3 regions of the Desulfonatronum thiodismutans genome follow, and region 1 is predicted to be linked to each of the others. Evidence: predicted binding sites of a transcription regulator. Region 1 holds the regulator's gene; each other region holds the start of a gene.

Region 1 (4,293 bases):
AGGCCAGCAGATGGTGCTGCTCAACTCCCCGAATATTGTAAAAAGCCTGGATGGTCGGGACATTCCCGTGATCGTCAGCGCCCCCTTGGGGGAGGTGGATCAGGCCACCAGCGACATCCGGCTTTGGTCCGGAGTGCATATGGAACATGGTCCGACCTATCTCAATTCCGACGAGGCTGTTTTCGTCCAAATTGATGAAACCATATTTTTGCACGGGGACATCCTCCTGGATCGCCAGGGGCTGCAACTCCGCTCGCAGCGGGGTGACGTGGACCTGAACACCTGGGTGGTCAACGCCGAGGGCGGAGTGGAAGTGATCATCGCCAAAGACAGTTTCGGACACGGTTTGTAGATGGAAACTCGGTTTTCATTGCCCCGGCTTTTGAGGGTTCCGTTTCTGGTCGTCTTGGTTACGCTGTTTCTGCTTCCCGGCTGGAGTTCTTCCGCGGAAGATGAGGCCATCCCGACGCGGATCACGGCCGAGCGGTTGCGCTACTCCCATCGCGACCATCAGATCGAGTTTATCGGGGACGTGCGGGTGGACAGACCGAATTTTCAGCTCCGCTCGGAACGGCTGGTAGTGCTTTTGCGAACCCTTCCCCGGGAAGCCCGGCCCGAGGGCATGGTTCCGGAACAGGATATGGAAGCTCAAGTGGACATTGAACAAATGATCGCCTTTGGCCAGGTTTTTTTGAAGCACGAAGACCGTGTCGGTCACGGCGACATGGCCACCTATTGGGTGGACCAGGGCGTCCTGCGCCTGGAGGGCAACGCCCGGGTGGAAGAAGGCGGGACCCGATTGGAAGGCAACGTGATTACGCTCAATGTTGAAGAAAGAGAGGTGGATGTGCAGGGACGCACAGATCGTCGAGTGGAAGGAATGTTTCTTTTGCCTCGCGAGCAGGGGGCACGGTGAAGGCCCTTCTCTCCGGCAAGAGTCTGCGCAAAAGCTTCGGCCAGAAAGAGGTGGTCCGGGATATTTCCATTCGGGTCGAGCAGGGGGAGATCGTTGGCCTTTTAGGTCCCAACGGAGCCGGGAAGACCACCACGTTCTACATGCTGGTCGGGGTGATCAAGCCCACCAGCGGGGTGGTGGATCTGGACGGAAGGCGAATCACCACTTGGCCGCTGCATGAGCGGGCCCGGTTGGGGCTGAGCTACCTGCCCCAGGAGAGTTCAGTCTTCAAAAAGCTGACCGTGATGCAGAATTTGCAGATCATTCTGGAGTACACGGACTTCACCCCGGTCATGCAGCGCAGAAAGGCCGAGGCCCTGCTGGAGGAACTGGGCATCGCCAAGCTGGCCGATCAGAAGGCCATGTTTCTTTCCGGCGGGGAGCGCCGCCGCCTGGAAATCGCCCGAGCCCTGATCCGCAATCCGAAATTCATGCTGCTGGACGAACCCTTCGCGGGCATCGACCCCCTGGCCGTGGACGACATCCAGGAGATTGTCATGTCCCTCAAGGAGCGGGGGATCGGGGTGTTGATTTCGGATCACAACGTCCGTGAAACGCTGAAGATTTGCGACAGGGCGTCCATTGTCTTCGAAGGACGGGCCATTTTTGAAGGGTCGCCGGAGGCCATCGTGGCTGACTCCATCGCTCGGAAGGTCTATCTCGGTGAGGACTTTTGCTTATGATTGCTCAACAACCTGGAATGGCTTTCCAACCGTTCAGTCCGATTATGGAGGCGAGAACGCGACATGGCTCTTGAACTGCGCCAGCAACTGAAGTTGACGCAGCAGTTGGTGATGACCCCCCAACTGCAACAAGCCATCAAGCTGCTTCAGCTTTCCAGACTGGAGTTGGTGGAAAGCATCCAGCAGGAATTGCTGGAAAATCCTGTATTGGAGATCGTGCCGGAAAGCATAGACGAGGCTACGGAGACTCCGAAGAAGGACCCCGCCGAGGATCGGTTTCAGTCCGTAAACGTCGAGGAGCCTCGGCAGCTTCACGATTCGGAGTGGCAGGACTACCTGGGGGAATTTTCCAGCATCAGTCGACAGATCCAGGGTCGGGACTGGGAAGTCCCGGAAGAGGGCATGAGTTTCGAGGCCCGGCTGGCCGGCAAGTCCACGTTGATCGGTCATCTTTCGTGGCAGTTGCGGCTTTCGGCCCTATCGGCGCGGGAACTTGCCGTCAGCGAGGTGATCCTTGGCAACCTGGATGCCGTGGGGTATCTTTGCGAATCAATCGAGGACATCGCCGCCATGGCCGGCTGCGAGACGGAGGAGGCGGAGCGGATCCTGCGGATCATGCAACGTCTGGACCCCGTGGGGATCTGCGCCAGAAACCTGAGGGAGTGCCTGCTGATCCAGATGGACGAACTGGGTCTGGACGACCCGATTCTGGTTTCCCTGGTCAAGGACCATCTGGAAGAGCTGGAAAAACGGCGCTACAAGCCGTTGGCCAAGAAGTTCAAGCTCTCCATGGAGGAAATCAAACACTACCTGGACTGCATTCAGCGCCTGGATCCCATGCCCGGCAAGAGCTTTGGCTCCGAGGACCCTCAGTTCACCAGTCCGGATGTTTACATTCTCCAGCACGGCGGCGATTTCATCGTGGTTCTGAACGAAGACGAGATACCGGGCTTGATGATCAACGAGGCCTACGCCAAGGAGCTGTCCGTTCACGACAAGGGGGCCAAGGACTACATTCAGGAAAAGGTCCGATCAGCCCATTGGTTGATGAAAAGCCTGTACCAGCGCCAGCGGACCCTGCTCAAGGTCGCCGAAAGCATCGTCCGGTTCCAGATCGATTTTTTCCGTCATGGGGTGACGCATCTGAAGCCGATGATTCTCAAGGACGTGGCCCTGGACATCAACATGCACGAGTCCACGGTCAGCCGGATCACCACGAGCAAATACATGAGCACCCCCCACGGAACATATGAATTGAAATTTTTCTTTAACAGCGCCTTGGGTATGGACGACGGCTCGGAAGCCGGATCGGAAAGCGTCAAGGCGGAGATCAAGAAACTGATTTCCGAAGAGGATCCCAAGCGTCCGCTCAGCGACGAACTGATCTCACAACTGTTAAAGAAGTCCTTGGGCGTGAACATCGCCCGACGGACCGTGGCCAAGTATCGCATGGCGTTGAACATCGAGTCGTCTTCCAAGCGCAAGGCCATTTTTTAACCATCCCACATGCTCCCAACGGAGCGAATAACCTCAAACCAACCCAGAACGTTTTACTTTGGAGGTGTCGCATGGAAATAACTTTTACTTTCAAGAATTTCGAGCCGTCCAATCACCTCAAGGGCTACGCCCGCGAGCGCTTTAATAAGATCAACCGCTACCTGCGCCCTGAAGATCAGGGTGAACTGGCCGTCAACCTTTCCGTGGAAAAGTATCGGCATATGGCCGAGGTGATCCTTACAGGTAAGGACATGCATTTCTCCGCCACCACCGAAAGCGAGGACATGTACTCCACCATCGATCTGGTCCTGGACAAGCTTGAGGCCCAGGTGCGCAAGACCAAAGAGAAGAACAAGGACCATCGTCGCGGCCAGAAGGGCCAGTCCGCGCGGGTGGACGTGATCACCTTCACCGAGGATGAGACCGGCAAGCGAGCCCAGACCATCACGGAGACCGATAATTTCGAGCCCAAACCCATGTCCGTGGACGAAGCGGCCATGCAATTGGAAGCCCTGGGTAACGAGTTCCTGGTTTTCTTTAATGCGGACATCGAGCGCGTCAACGTTATCTACCGCCGGAAAAGCGGCGACTTCGGTCTGATCGACCCGGGAATCTAATCGATGGTCCTCAGGGATTTTTTGAGCAAGGACTTGCTGCTCCCCGAATTGCAAGCCAGGAACAAGGCGGAAGTGTTGGCGGAATTGGTCGCCGTGCTGGCCCAAAAGGAGCCGAGCCTGGACGCCGAAGCGGCTTTTCGGGTGCTCAAGGACCGGGAAAGTCTTGGGAGCACGGGCATCGGCGAGGGAGTGGCCATTCCCCACGGCAAGCTGGAGGGGCTGGAACGGATCGTATTGGTGGTCGGGCGCAGTGCCGAGGGCGTGGATTTTGACGCCCTGGATCGCAAGCCATGCCATATTTTTTTTATGGTCCTGGCCCCGGAACAGGTCGCCGGGATGCACCTGCGCATCCTAGCGTCCATAACCCGCCTGCTCAAGGACGAGGCCTTTCGGCACGCCTTCCTCACGGCCCAGGACAAGGAGCTTTTCTGGGACGCCCTCAGCTCGGCGTGAAGGTATTTGAACCGTCCACACCGTAGGGGCACGGCGCGCCGTGCCCCTACTAAAAGACAAACCGCGATGAGCACGTACCAAACGCAAA
Region 2 (4,293 bases), on a different contig from region 1:
GCAGCCGATGGGCCCGTGGGTGATGTTCACAATGTCCCGTGTCGGGCCGAGAATAACGCCCTTGCACCCGGCGTAGGTGCATCCGCGCATGGTGATGATGCCCGGGATGGTCCGGACGTTGGCGCCCATTTCCGGAGTCTCCGCGCCTTCGGCCTCCTTGACCATGATCTGCTTGGCCCGCTTCCGGGCCACCTTGGTCGGATATTTTTTCAGAAGATCCTGAACCAAATCGGTTGGATCCATCTGAACGATTTTTTTCTTCTTCGTGATTGTGGTCATGCTTCCTCCTGGCAGGGCCTAGCTTACCTACTCAATTTTGAGACAGTCCTCACATGACGACAGTTCGTTCAAAAACCCCAAGTGCAAGGAGCAAGAGAAAATCAAGGTCGAAGCGTATTTCTTCATACGTGAGAGTTTGATTTTCTTGCGGCGACGCGGCAATTGGGAGTTTTTCAACGGACTGCTAGTCTATGGATTTGTTTCCCTTTTCCCCAGTGCGCACCCGGACGGAGTCAAAGACCGGGCTGACGAATATCTTCCCGTCGCCGGGCTTGCCGGTTTTGTTCACGTCCATGATCGTGCTCACCACGTCTTCTACCTGGTCGTCCGTGACGACCACGGAAAAAACGCGCTTGGGGTACAGCCTGCCCTTCTCTCCAAGCAGCTCGGCGGCTTCCTCATATCCCTTTTCCGCGCCCTTGAGCAGAGCGGAATTGATCAATCCCTTGCCCCGGCCCTGGGCCTCCAGAGCGAAGAACGCGGGCACGCCGGCTTCGGCCAGAGCTTCCTTGGTCTTGTTGACCATGTTCATCCGGATGACGGCGGTGATCTCCTTCATACCCCGACCCCCTTCAGGTCCGCGCCTTCGGTTTCCTTGATCCCGGAGCTGATGGTGTACATTTCCTCCACCGGGCTGAGAAAAACCTTCCCGTCGCCAAATGCGCCCTTTTCCCCGGTTCGGGCCGCTTCCATGATCGTCTTGACTACGAAGTCCTTGTCCTTTTCGCCGACCACGCTCATCAGCAGGACCTTGGGAATCTCGTCGTAGGTGATCTCCCCTATCTTGATGCCGCGCTGCTTGCCGCGACCGGCCACGGAAAACTTGGTCACCGCCGGATACCCGGCATCCATCAACGCTTTTAAAACCGCATCCACCCTTTCGGGCCGGACAATCGCTCGGACCATGATCAACATATCGCTTCTCCCTTATGGTTGGTTGAAATGTGGGCAACTATACAGCGGATTAATCCGAATAATCAGAGATCTAGTTGGCGATGCCGTAATCAATAAGCAGTTTTTCCAGTTCATCGATTTCCATTGGTTTGGGCACGATGAACATCTCGTTGCCGTCGATCTTCTTGGCCAGGGTGCGGTATTCATCGGCCTGGGGATGTTTGGGATCAAAGTCGATGACCGTCTTGCGATTGATCTCCGCCCGCTGGACCATGTTTTCTCGAGGCACGAAGTGAATCATTTGTGTTCCCAGACGCTTGGCCAGCTCCTCGATCATCTCCCGTTCGTTGTCCACATTACGACTGTTGCAGATCAGCCCTCCCAGGCGCACCCCGCCTGCCTCGGCGAATTTTACGATGCCTTTGCAGATGTTGTTGGCCGCGTACATGGCCATCATTTCACCGGAAACCACAATGTAGATTTCCTGGGCCTTGCCTTCGCGAATGGGCATGGCGAATCCGCCGCAAACCACGTCGCCCAGGACGTCGTAAAAGACGTAGTCCAGGTTCTTGTCTTCCTTGTAGGCCCCGAGCTGTTCCAGCAGGTTGATGCTGGTGATGATCCCCCGGCCCGCGCAGCCCACGCCAGGCTCCGGACCTCCGGATTCAGTGCAGACGGTTCCGGCAAAGCCGTCCAGCAGCACATCGTCCAGTTCCACGTCCTCACCCTCTTCCCGCAGGGTATCCAAGACCGTTCGCTGATGCAGACCGTGGAGCAGCAAACGGGTGGAGTCCGCCTTGGGATCACAGCCTACGATCATCACCTTGCGACCCATTTCGCCGAGAGCGGCCACGGTATTCTGCGTCGTGGTGGATTTTCCGATCCCGCCCTTTCCATAAATAGCAACCTTGCGCATACGTTCCTCCCGGAGATTGAGTGTTGAGAATGCAAGCCATAGGGCAAGGAGCATGCCAGAGGCGAAAACCAAATCGCCAGAACTAATTAAAATTAATTATTTTAGATTTTTGAAGTATTGTTTTGCCGAAACGAGTTCAGCTGGTCTCCCATGCAGACCCGACAAAGGTGAGCAACAATTTTGTAAGACGCCACGGTTTTGTAGGAGCCCGTGATTATGTAGGGGCACGGCGCGCCGTGCCCCTACAGGTTAGCGAGAATGTTGCGGGGTGATGGCCAGGGCACGGAATTCCGTAGGGGCACGGCGCGCCGTGCCCCTACAGGTTGGCGGTGGAAACGTGGTAAACGTACCCTGGCACCGATCCTGCTTGTTCCGGTCAAGGGGCGTGATAGTCAGGCCCGAAACAACGACAAGGAAACCATATGCTCATCGACAGTACATTGCGCGAAGGCGCGCAGATGTTCGGCGTCTACTTCTCGGACGCCCAGCGCCGGGACATCCTCTCCGGGTTGATCCAGGCAGGGATAGACGAAGTGGAGATCGGCTGGGTAGGGCAGGACGGGCTGGAGGATCTGCTCCGGCACGGAAGAAAGGAATATCCGTCCGAACGGACCAGACTTACGGTTTGGTCGCCGCTACGGTTGCTTGATCTGGATCGCATGAACGCCATGGGCGTCAGGCGCATCCAGTTCGGCGTCCCGGTTTCGGACGCCCACATTGAGCATCGGCTTGGCACGGATCGGGCAGGACTATTGCTTCGACTTCAAAACATATTGCGCCGAGCAGCGGAGTTGGAGATGGCGTTCGTCGGGGTCGGGCTGGAGGACGTATCCCGGGCGAACCGGGATTTCGCTTTGCAGGTCGTTCGGGTGGTGGAGGAATGCGGAGGCAGGCGGGTTCGCCTTTCAGACACCGTGGGCCTGCTCACGCCGCTGGAAACGGCGGAACTGACACGCTGGTTCACGGACCGGACCGAATTGGCAATTGGATTTCACGGCCATGACGACTTCGGCATGGCCACGGCCAACGCCATCACCGCCCTGGCCTCGGGGGCCGAAAGCGTGGATGTGTCCGTGCTGGGAATCGGGGAACGGGCCGGGATCGCGGCCCTGGAAGAGGTCGCCGGTCACCTGAACCTCAGGCGGGGAGCCGGCTATGATTTGAAGCAGTGCGCCCGCCTGGCCCGTATGGTCGCCGAGGCGGCCCAGGTGCCCCTGGCCCGGAACAAGGCCCTGGTCGGAGAGGATCTGTTCGCCTGCGAAACCGGGTTGCACCTGCAAGGGTTGTCGAAAGACCAAAGCCTGTTCGAACCCTATGCCCCGGAAAAAATCGGCGCAAGCAGAAAGCTGGGTCTGGGCGACAAAATCGGAAAGTCAGCCGTCCGCCACGCCGCCCACCAGCAAGGCATCGCCGTGCCCAGTCACGGAATCGAAAACTTGACCCGCCGCGTCCGTCTCCTTTCTCAGGCTTTGGCTCGACCACTGTTTAACGAAGAGTTCAGGGCCTTGGCCATGACCGCTGACTCCGCGGCCTCAAGCTCAGAGTCATGCTACGCCCCCTAAAGAATCCTCGCGCATGTCCGATAAAGACTTGGAGGCATCGTTTTTTTCATCAGCCAACAAGGAGGTTTTATGGAACTTGGAACAGCAGCGCAAAGTCAAACAGGCATCGCCATGATGGCGCAGACCCTGCAAAACGCTACCATGGGGGCGGATATCGTCACCAAAACTCTCGGAGCGGTCAATCAGCTCAATGCCGGGGCAGGTGGCGCGGCACAACCCGTAGACACCAGGGCGGTGGCTGAAGCTACCGGAAAGGGTCTGAGGATCGACGCGGCGGTATAAATCCAGAACCAATCCCTCACGATGCCGCTTTCATGAAGCGCGGAGAGCAACGATTTCGATTATTCGTCAACCTGATAAAATGGGATGACGACGGATGAAGTCGGCTTTCCGCCAAAACAACCGGCCGGTCGCGGGAGTCCCGTGACCGGCCGGATGTTTTTTGAATCCGTGCTAAATATCACCATCCATTCTTGTGCACCCGGTCCGCTTTGAAACGATCCTTATGCGTGAACTCCTGGGCGGGCCAGCCCAGAGGCACGATGGCATGGGCTTCCACGCCGCCAGGCAGGCCGAGAATCCGGCGGACGGCGTCCATCCGTTCCAGGATCGGAGCGACCCCGGTCCAGACCGTGCCCAGGC
Region 3 (4,293 bases), on a different contig from region 1:
CGGCACACGAACAGGATCTCTCGGGCCATTGGCATCTCTACAGTGCGCAGTCCTCCCATGGATGCCCTGTCTATCACATGGGGCAGATTCCGTTCGCGGATGACTGGGGCGAATGGCAAGCGCGCTATCCGCACATCCAATTCACCGAACACTTGGTGGATGCCTATGTTTTTTTGCCGTCCCGGGGCAATCACCAGGACAGGGATGCTTTCCTGAAAAAATTCGGCGCACAATGCGTTTACGACCGATCCCGAGACGGGATCACGTATCGCGGGAAAGATGAGGAGAGAATCGCCGGGATCATCACCGAGCAATACGGCTTTTCCAATGTCATCGTGGAAAAGATGATTGTTTCCACGGAAAACGCCTTATACAAAATTTTCGCGGACAATCAGAGCCTGATTCTCAAACTGTTCAAGGTTTCCGGCAACTACAGTCGTTCTCGCGTGGCGGAACATGTCGCATACGAAAAAAAGCTGGTTTCCCAGCTCAAGGAGCGCGGCATTCCCACCGCGGGCGTTCTTCCGTCACAAGACGAACATGTCGTTGTCAACGGCTTTCCGGCATTGCTCTTCGAGCGCATCCCAGGCACGGCGCAGCAGCGTCCGGAATATCCGCTGGAAACAATCGGCCCTGCCCTGGCCCGCATCCACGGCGTGCAGATGGAACAACCGCTGGCTCTGGATGAGGCGTTCACCTTCGACGACATCTGCATGATCTGGCTGCCGCAGTTCTCCTCCTACCTCAAGAACACCCTGCCGGGCCGGGAGATCGCTGAGGCCTTCAAGGCGCTGATCCCCTTGGTCAACCGATACAATCCAGGCGAATACCGCGCCAGGATGTACGCCAACAGCCCTTGCGTGCACAATCACGGCGACGTCACGCCCAAGAACCTGATCATCAGTGAACAAGGTCAAGTTTTTTTCTTCGATTTCAACAACGCCTACTTTGGCCCGCGCATGGCCGACATCATTGACGGTGCCTTTGAATTCTCCCTGGCGGAGAAGTACATCCACTTGGCCGACTTTTCCCGGTTTGACGGCTTCCTGGCAGCCTATGACGCCCAGACCACCCTGACCCCCGCGGAACACGAAGACCTTGAGAAATGGATCGAGCTGATGGGTTGCATTAAATTTACGAAGGAAATCAGGGTTTTGCTGGAGCGCCCCAAGGAGAAGCTGCGCAGGCGACGCGCATTGGCCATAGCGGAATTCGTTCTTTCCCGCACCGGCCCGAACCTTGCTTCCGCAGCCTGAACCGCCCGGCATCCGCTGATAGGGCACCAAGATTGAGAGGCGTTTCAGGGGCAGAAGCGCCGCGTCGTCTGGACGGACCATGGAGTCGACCGTTTGAGCATGAGCGCCGAGGAGTTTCACCGGTAATTCCTGGCTGGCCCCATGCCACCGAACATCGCCAAAGAACATTTTGCGTCCTCTGAACAGCCAATTCGCTTCGACTTTGAATATTCAGCATCAGGATAAAGAAGATTAGAGGCTTAAGCAGTTAAAGCTGATAGACGGTAGTCACCTTTAGGCAGCTCCTGTTTTTTTGCTTTGAGCGGTTCAAACATTATAAACTATCGGCTTTGCCGATGGCCTCCGGGCTCTGGAACAAATATTGCATAATTGTTGCGAATGTCTAATTTTTTACGTTCCCAAACGGCAAGGAGCAATATCATGAAAAAACTGACAAGGGTATCCCTCATCTTCGCGTTTGCTACAATCCTGTTTTTATGGACTCTCGCGTCGGCACAGGCGCTGACCGTTCACTTCAACGACGACAACATCATTTGGCCAGGCTGGGAAACACAGCGTGCTGGTTATCTTGGTGACAATACTGAAGATGTCATATGGAACCCGAACATCGTAGGGGGAAGTGTAAACATTGATAATAACAGATTGGCATCTATAGAAATTGAGTTTGAGAGTTGGGGAGGGGGGGCATCTCCCAATTTGTGGAACTTTCTTCGCCCTGGAGATCTGTTTATTGACTTGGGAGCAGACGGCTATTGGAATTACGCTTTCAATTTCTGGGACCACACGATAAAAGATCAAGATAATTACCAATATTGGTATGGGGAATTACCAGGAAATGACATAGCCGCTGAACATGTGTACCAAATTGACGCCCCCCTCCCTATTCTTGGACCTGGAACGGGTACTTTAGCACCTGATTCAGGTTATTTGGAGAGTAATTGGACGAATGGCAGATTTGACCATCCGATAGCTTTCAACCCCTCATCGCAAATCGCGTATACCGACATACTCGACTCCAACAACCTCCCAAGATTGCTTGGTTGGGGATCTACGATAATCACCTTTTCAAACCTGAATCTTGATTTATCAGGCATAAGCGAAATTACTATTGGCTGGACCCAAAATTGTGCCAATGATGTATTACTCCAAAGCATGGTCATCCCCGAGCCCGGCACCCTGCTCCTGCTGGGCATTGGTTTAGCCGGACTGCTTGCGGTACGCCGGAGAATGACGGCCCACTGATCCTGAAATTTGAGCAAAGTACCGCCTGAAAGACAGTGCGTATGTCCGGACAAATCGGACATGAGACACATATCAAAGCCCATCTGTCCGGATAATCCGGATAGATGGGCTTTTTTCAGTCCAGACGGCTGAAGCTTCCATGAGGAATTCCTCCACCCGATTGGATATCTTTCGGCTGATTCTTCCAGCAATGCAAAGAGCCCATCCCCTCAGCTAAAGCTCCTCCAGCAAGTCTAGTTTCGGCCCCCAACCCATCCCATTCAGGGCGCGCTGCCGGTATTCCTCAGCGCCCTGCTCGTCCGGAAACGGCGCGATGCGTATGGCCTGGCCCTCGATTTCCAGCAACGGCCAACCGAAGGTCTCCAGCAACGTAGCCACCTGCTCAACCTCTTTGACCTCGGAGAGCACGATCTGGCCAGCTTCACCAGGGCCTTCAAGAGATTTAACGCTACCCTGCTCCATCAGGATCTTGATGGATTCCAGGGCTGTCGCGGTCTGCTTGGCTAATGCCCGGACATCCAAGGCCTCCTGGGGAGATGCAAACGGACCCACGAGCATTCGGTGATAGATCCGGCCGTCAATGTCCGTGGAAAACACTGAAACCGGCCAGCCGTACTGGACAAACCGGTCCGCCTCCGCGTCCGCCAGGTCCCGGCGGACATGGGCCACCACCTGGATGAACCCAGCCTGGAAGCGTCCGGTGCCTTCCGAAGCCCGGCCGGGGGCGCGCATGGTGTAGTCGCGGATGATCCCCTCGGCCAGCAAGGAATAGAGCCAAGCCGGAGCGCCGGTTCGGAAGATTGCCGGTCTGGACGGGCCGAGGCGGACCTGCATCGGCAGAGCCTCTGCCAGTTGAGTTTGCTTGACTGGCTTTGTCGGAGCAGGCGGCTCTTGGAGTACAGCTGGCTCTTCCAAGGCGGGCGACTCTTCCCCGGCAGGCAGCTCTTCCTGGACATTCTCCGTGGAAGGCGTATCCAGTCCCGTGTTGGCGGTCACTGACACAGTGGCCAGGTTCCTGGCCGGCTGGTCCGTCAAGAACAAAACCCCTTTCCACCAGTTGGAGACTACCTCAACGGGTACGCCCAGGGCTTGGTGCAGGCGGTCCGCGGCTGTCCAGGCATCTGCTTCGCGGGAATGCACCCGCGGGTCCAGGATTTCAAAGTACAAGCCTCTTGCGGCAGAGTAGCCGGACAGCAGCACCCACTGTCCCTGGCCTGCCTGGGTTACGCAGGCCAGTTCCCGATAGGCCTGCTCCAGGCTGGGAAACCTGCCAAGGCTCAGCCAGAAGCCCTCTACGGGCGACTCAATCATCCTGGGGCTTAGGGACGGAAAGGCAAGTTGCGTGCCCAGGGCGACCGTATCCAGATCCTCAACTTCGGGGTTGGCCTTGTTCATCAGGCCCAGGAATGGCCCCTGGGGCGTTCCGTAGACAATCTGGACCATGCCCGAAAGCGTATCCGCCCTTCTTACACTGATGCTCCCCAACTTGGCGGGCACCTCCTGGACCGTATACTCAGGCAGGTGCATCTCAGGCCCGCTTGAAGGATCATGCCCCGTGTCACCGGACGCCTCTCCCAAGCGACTGTCTCGATCAACCACACCCCGGTAAACACTTCCCCCATATTTTTTCGTGCCTTTATCTTTTACAAAAACAAAATCGTCAATTTCTTTTTGATCGCCATTCTGATCCCTACCAGACTCCTGCGTTTCATTCGACGCAGGGAGTGTCATATCCTGCAAAATGTCATCGAGGTTTGTCTGATCCCCCAGCAAAGGGAAGGCGAACATCGATCCA

The links. The regulator sigma-54, encoded in region 1, starts transcription at its own class of promoters, with help from an activator protein. The targets are predictions, from matches to a motif close to CTGGCACGGNNNNTGCTT.
Region 2: a site for sigma-54 is predicted at 2,131-2,148, ahead of nifH (nitrogenase iron protein). Genes of this name have one in related genera too.
Region 3: a site for sigma-54 is predicted at 1,606-1,623, ahead of GY33_RS0108205 (PEP-CTERM sorting domain-containing protein). Genes of this name have one in related genera too.

Annotation. Positions count from the first base shown of each region.
Region 1 covers NZ_JPIK01000004.1:327,650-331,942, reverse strand. The annotation lists gene lptC (LPS export ABC transporter periplasmic protein LptC) at 1-352, shown strand, start outside; gene GY33_RS0102140 (LptA/OstA family protein) at 353-916, shown strand; gene lptB (LPS export ABC transporter ATP-binding protein) at 913-1,638, shown strand; gene rpoN (RNA polymerase factor sigma-54) at 1,702-3,135, shown strand; gene hpf (ribosome hibernation-promoting factor, HPF/YfiA family) at 3,207-3,752, shown strand; gene GY33_RS0102120 (PTS sugar transporter subunit IIA) at 3,756-4,205, shown strand; gene rapZ (RNase adapter RapZ) at 4,272-4,293, shown strand, end outside.
Region 2 covers NZ_JPIK01000011.1:152,291-156,583, forward strand. The annotation lists gene nifD (nitrogenase molybdenum-iron protein alpha chain) at 1-279, opposite strand, end outside; gene GY33_RS0108415 (P-II family nitrogen regulator) at 464-838, opposite strand; gene GY33_RS0108420 (P-II family nitrogen regulator) at 835-1,194, opposite strand; gene nifH (nitrogenase iron protein) at 1,265-2,089, opposite strand; gene GY33_RS0108430 (LeuA family protein) at 2,512-3,651, shown strand; gene GY33_RS0108435 (hypothetical protein) at 3,721-3,933, shown strand; gene GY33_RS0108440 (nitroreductase family protein) at 4,112-4,293, opposite strand, start outside.
Region 3 covers NZ_JPIK01000011.1:93,632-97,924, forward strand. The annotation lists gene GY33_RS0108200 (phosphotransferase enzyme family protein) at 1-1,256, shown strand, start outside; gene GY33_RS0108205 (PEP-CTERM sorting domain-containing protein) at 1,677-2,498, shown strand; gene GY33_RS0108210 (SPOR domain-containing protein) at 2,712-4,025, opposite strand.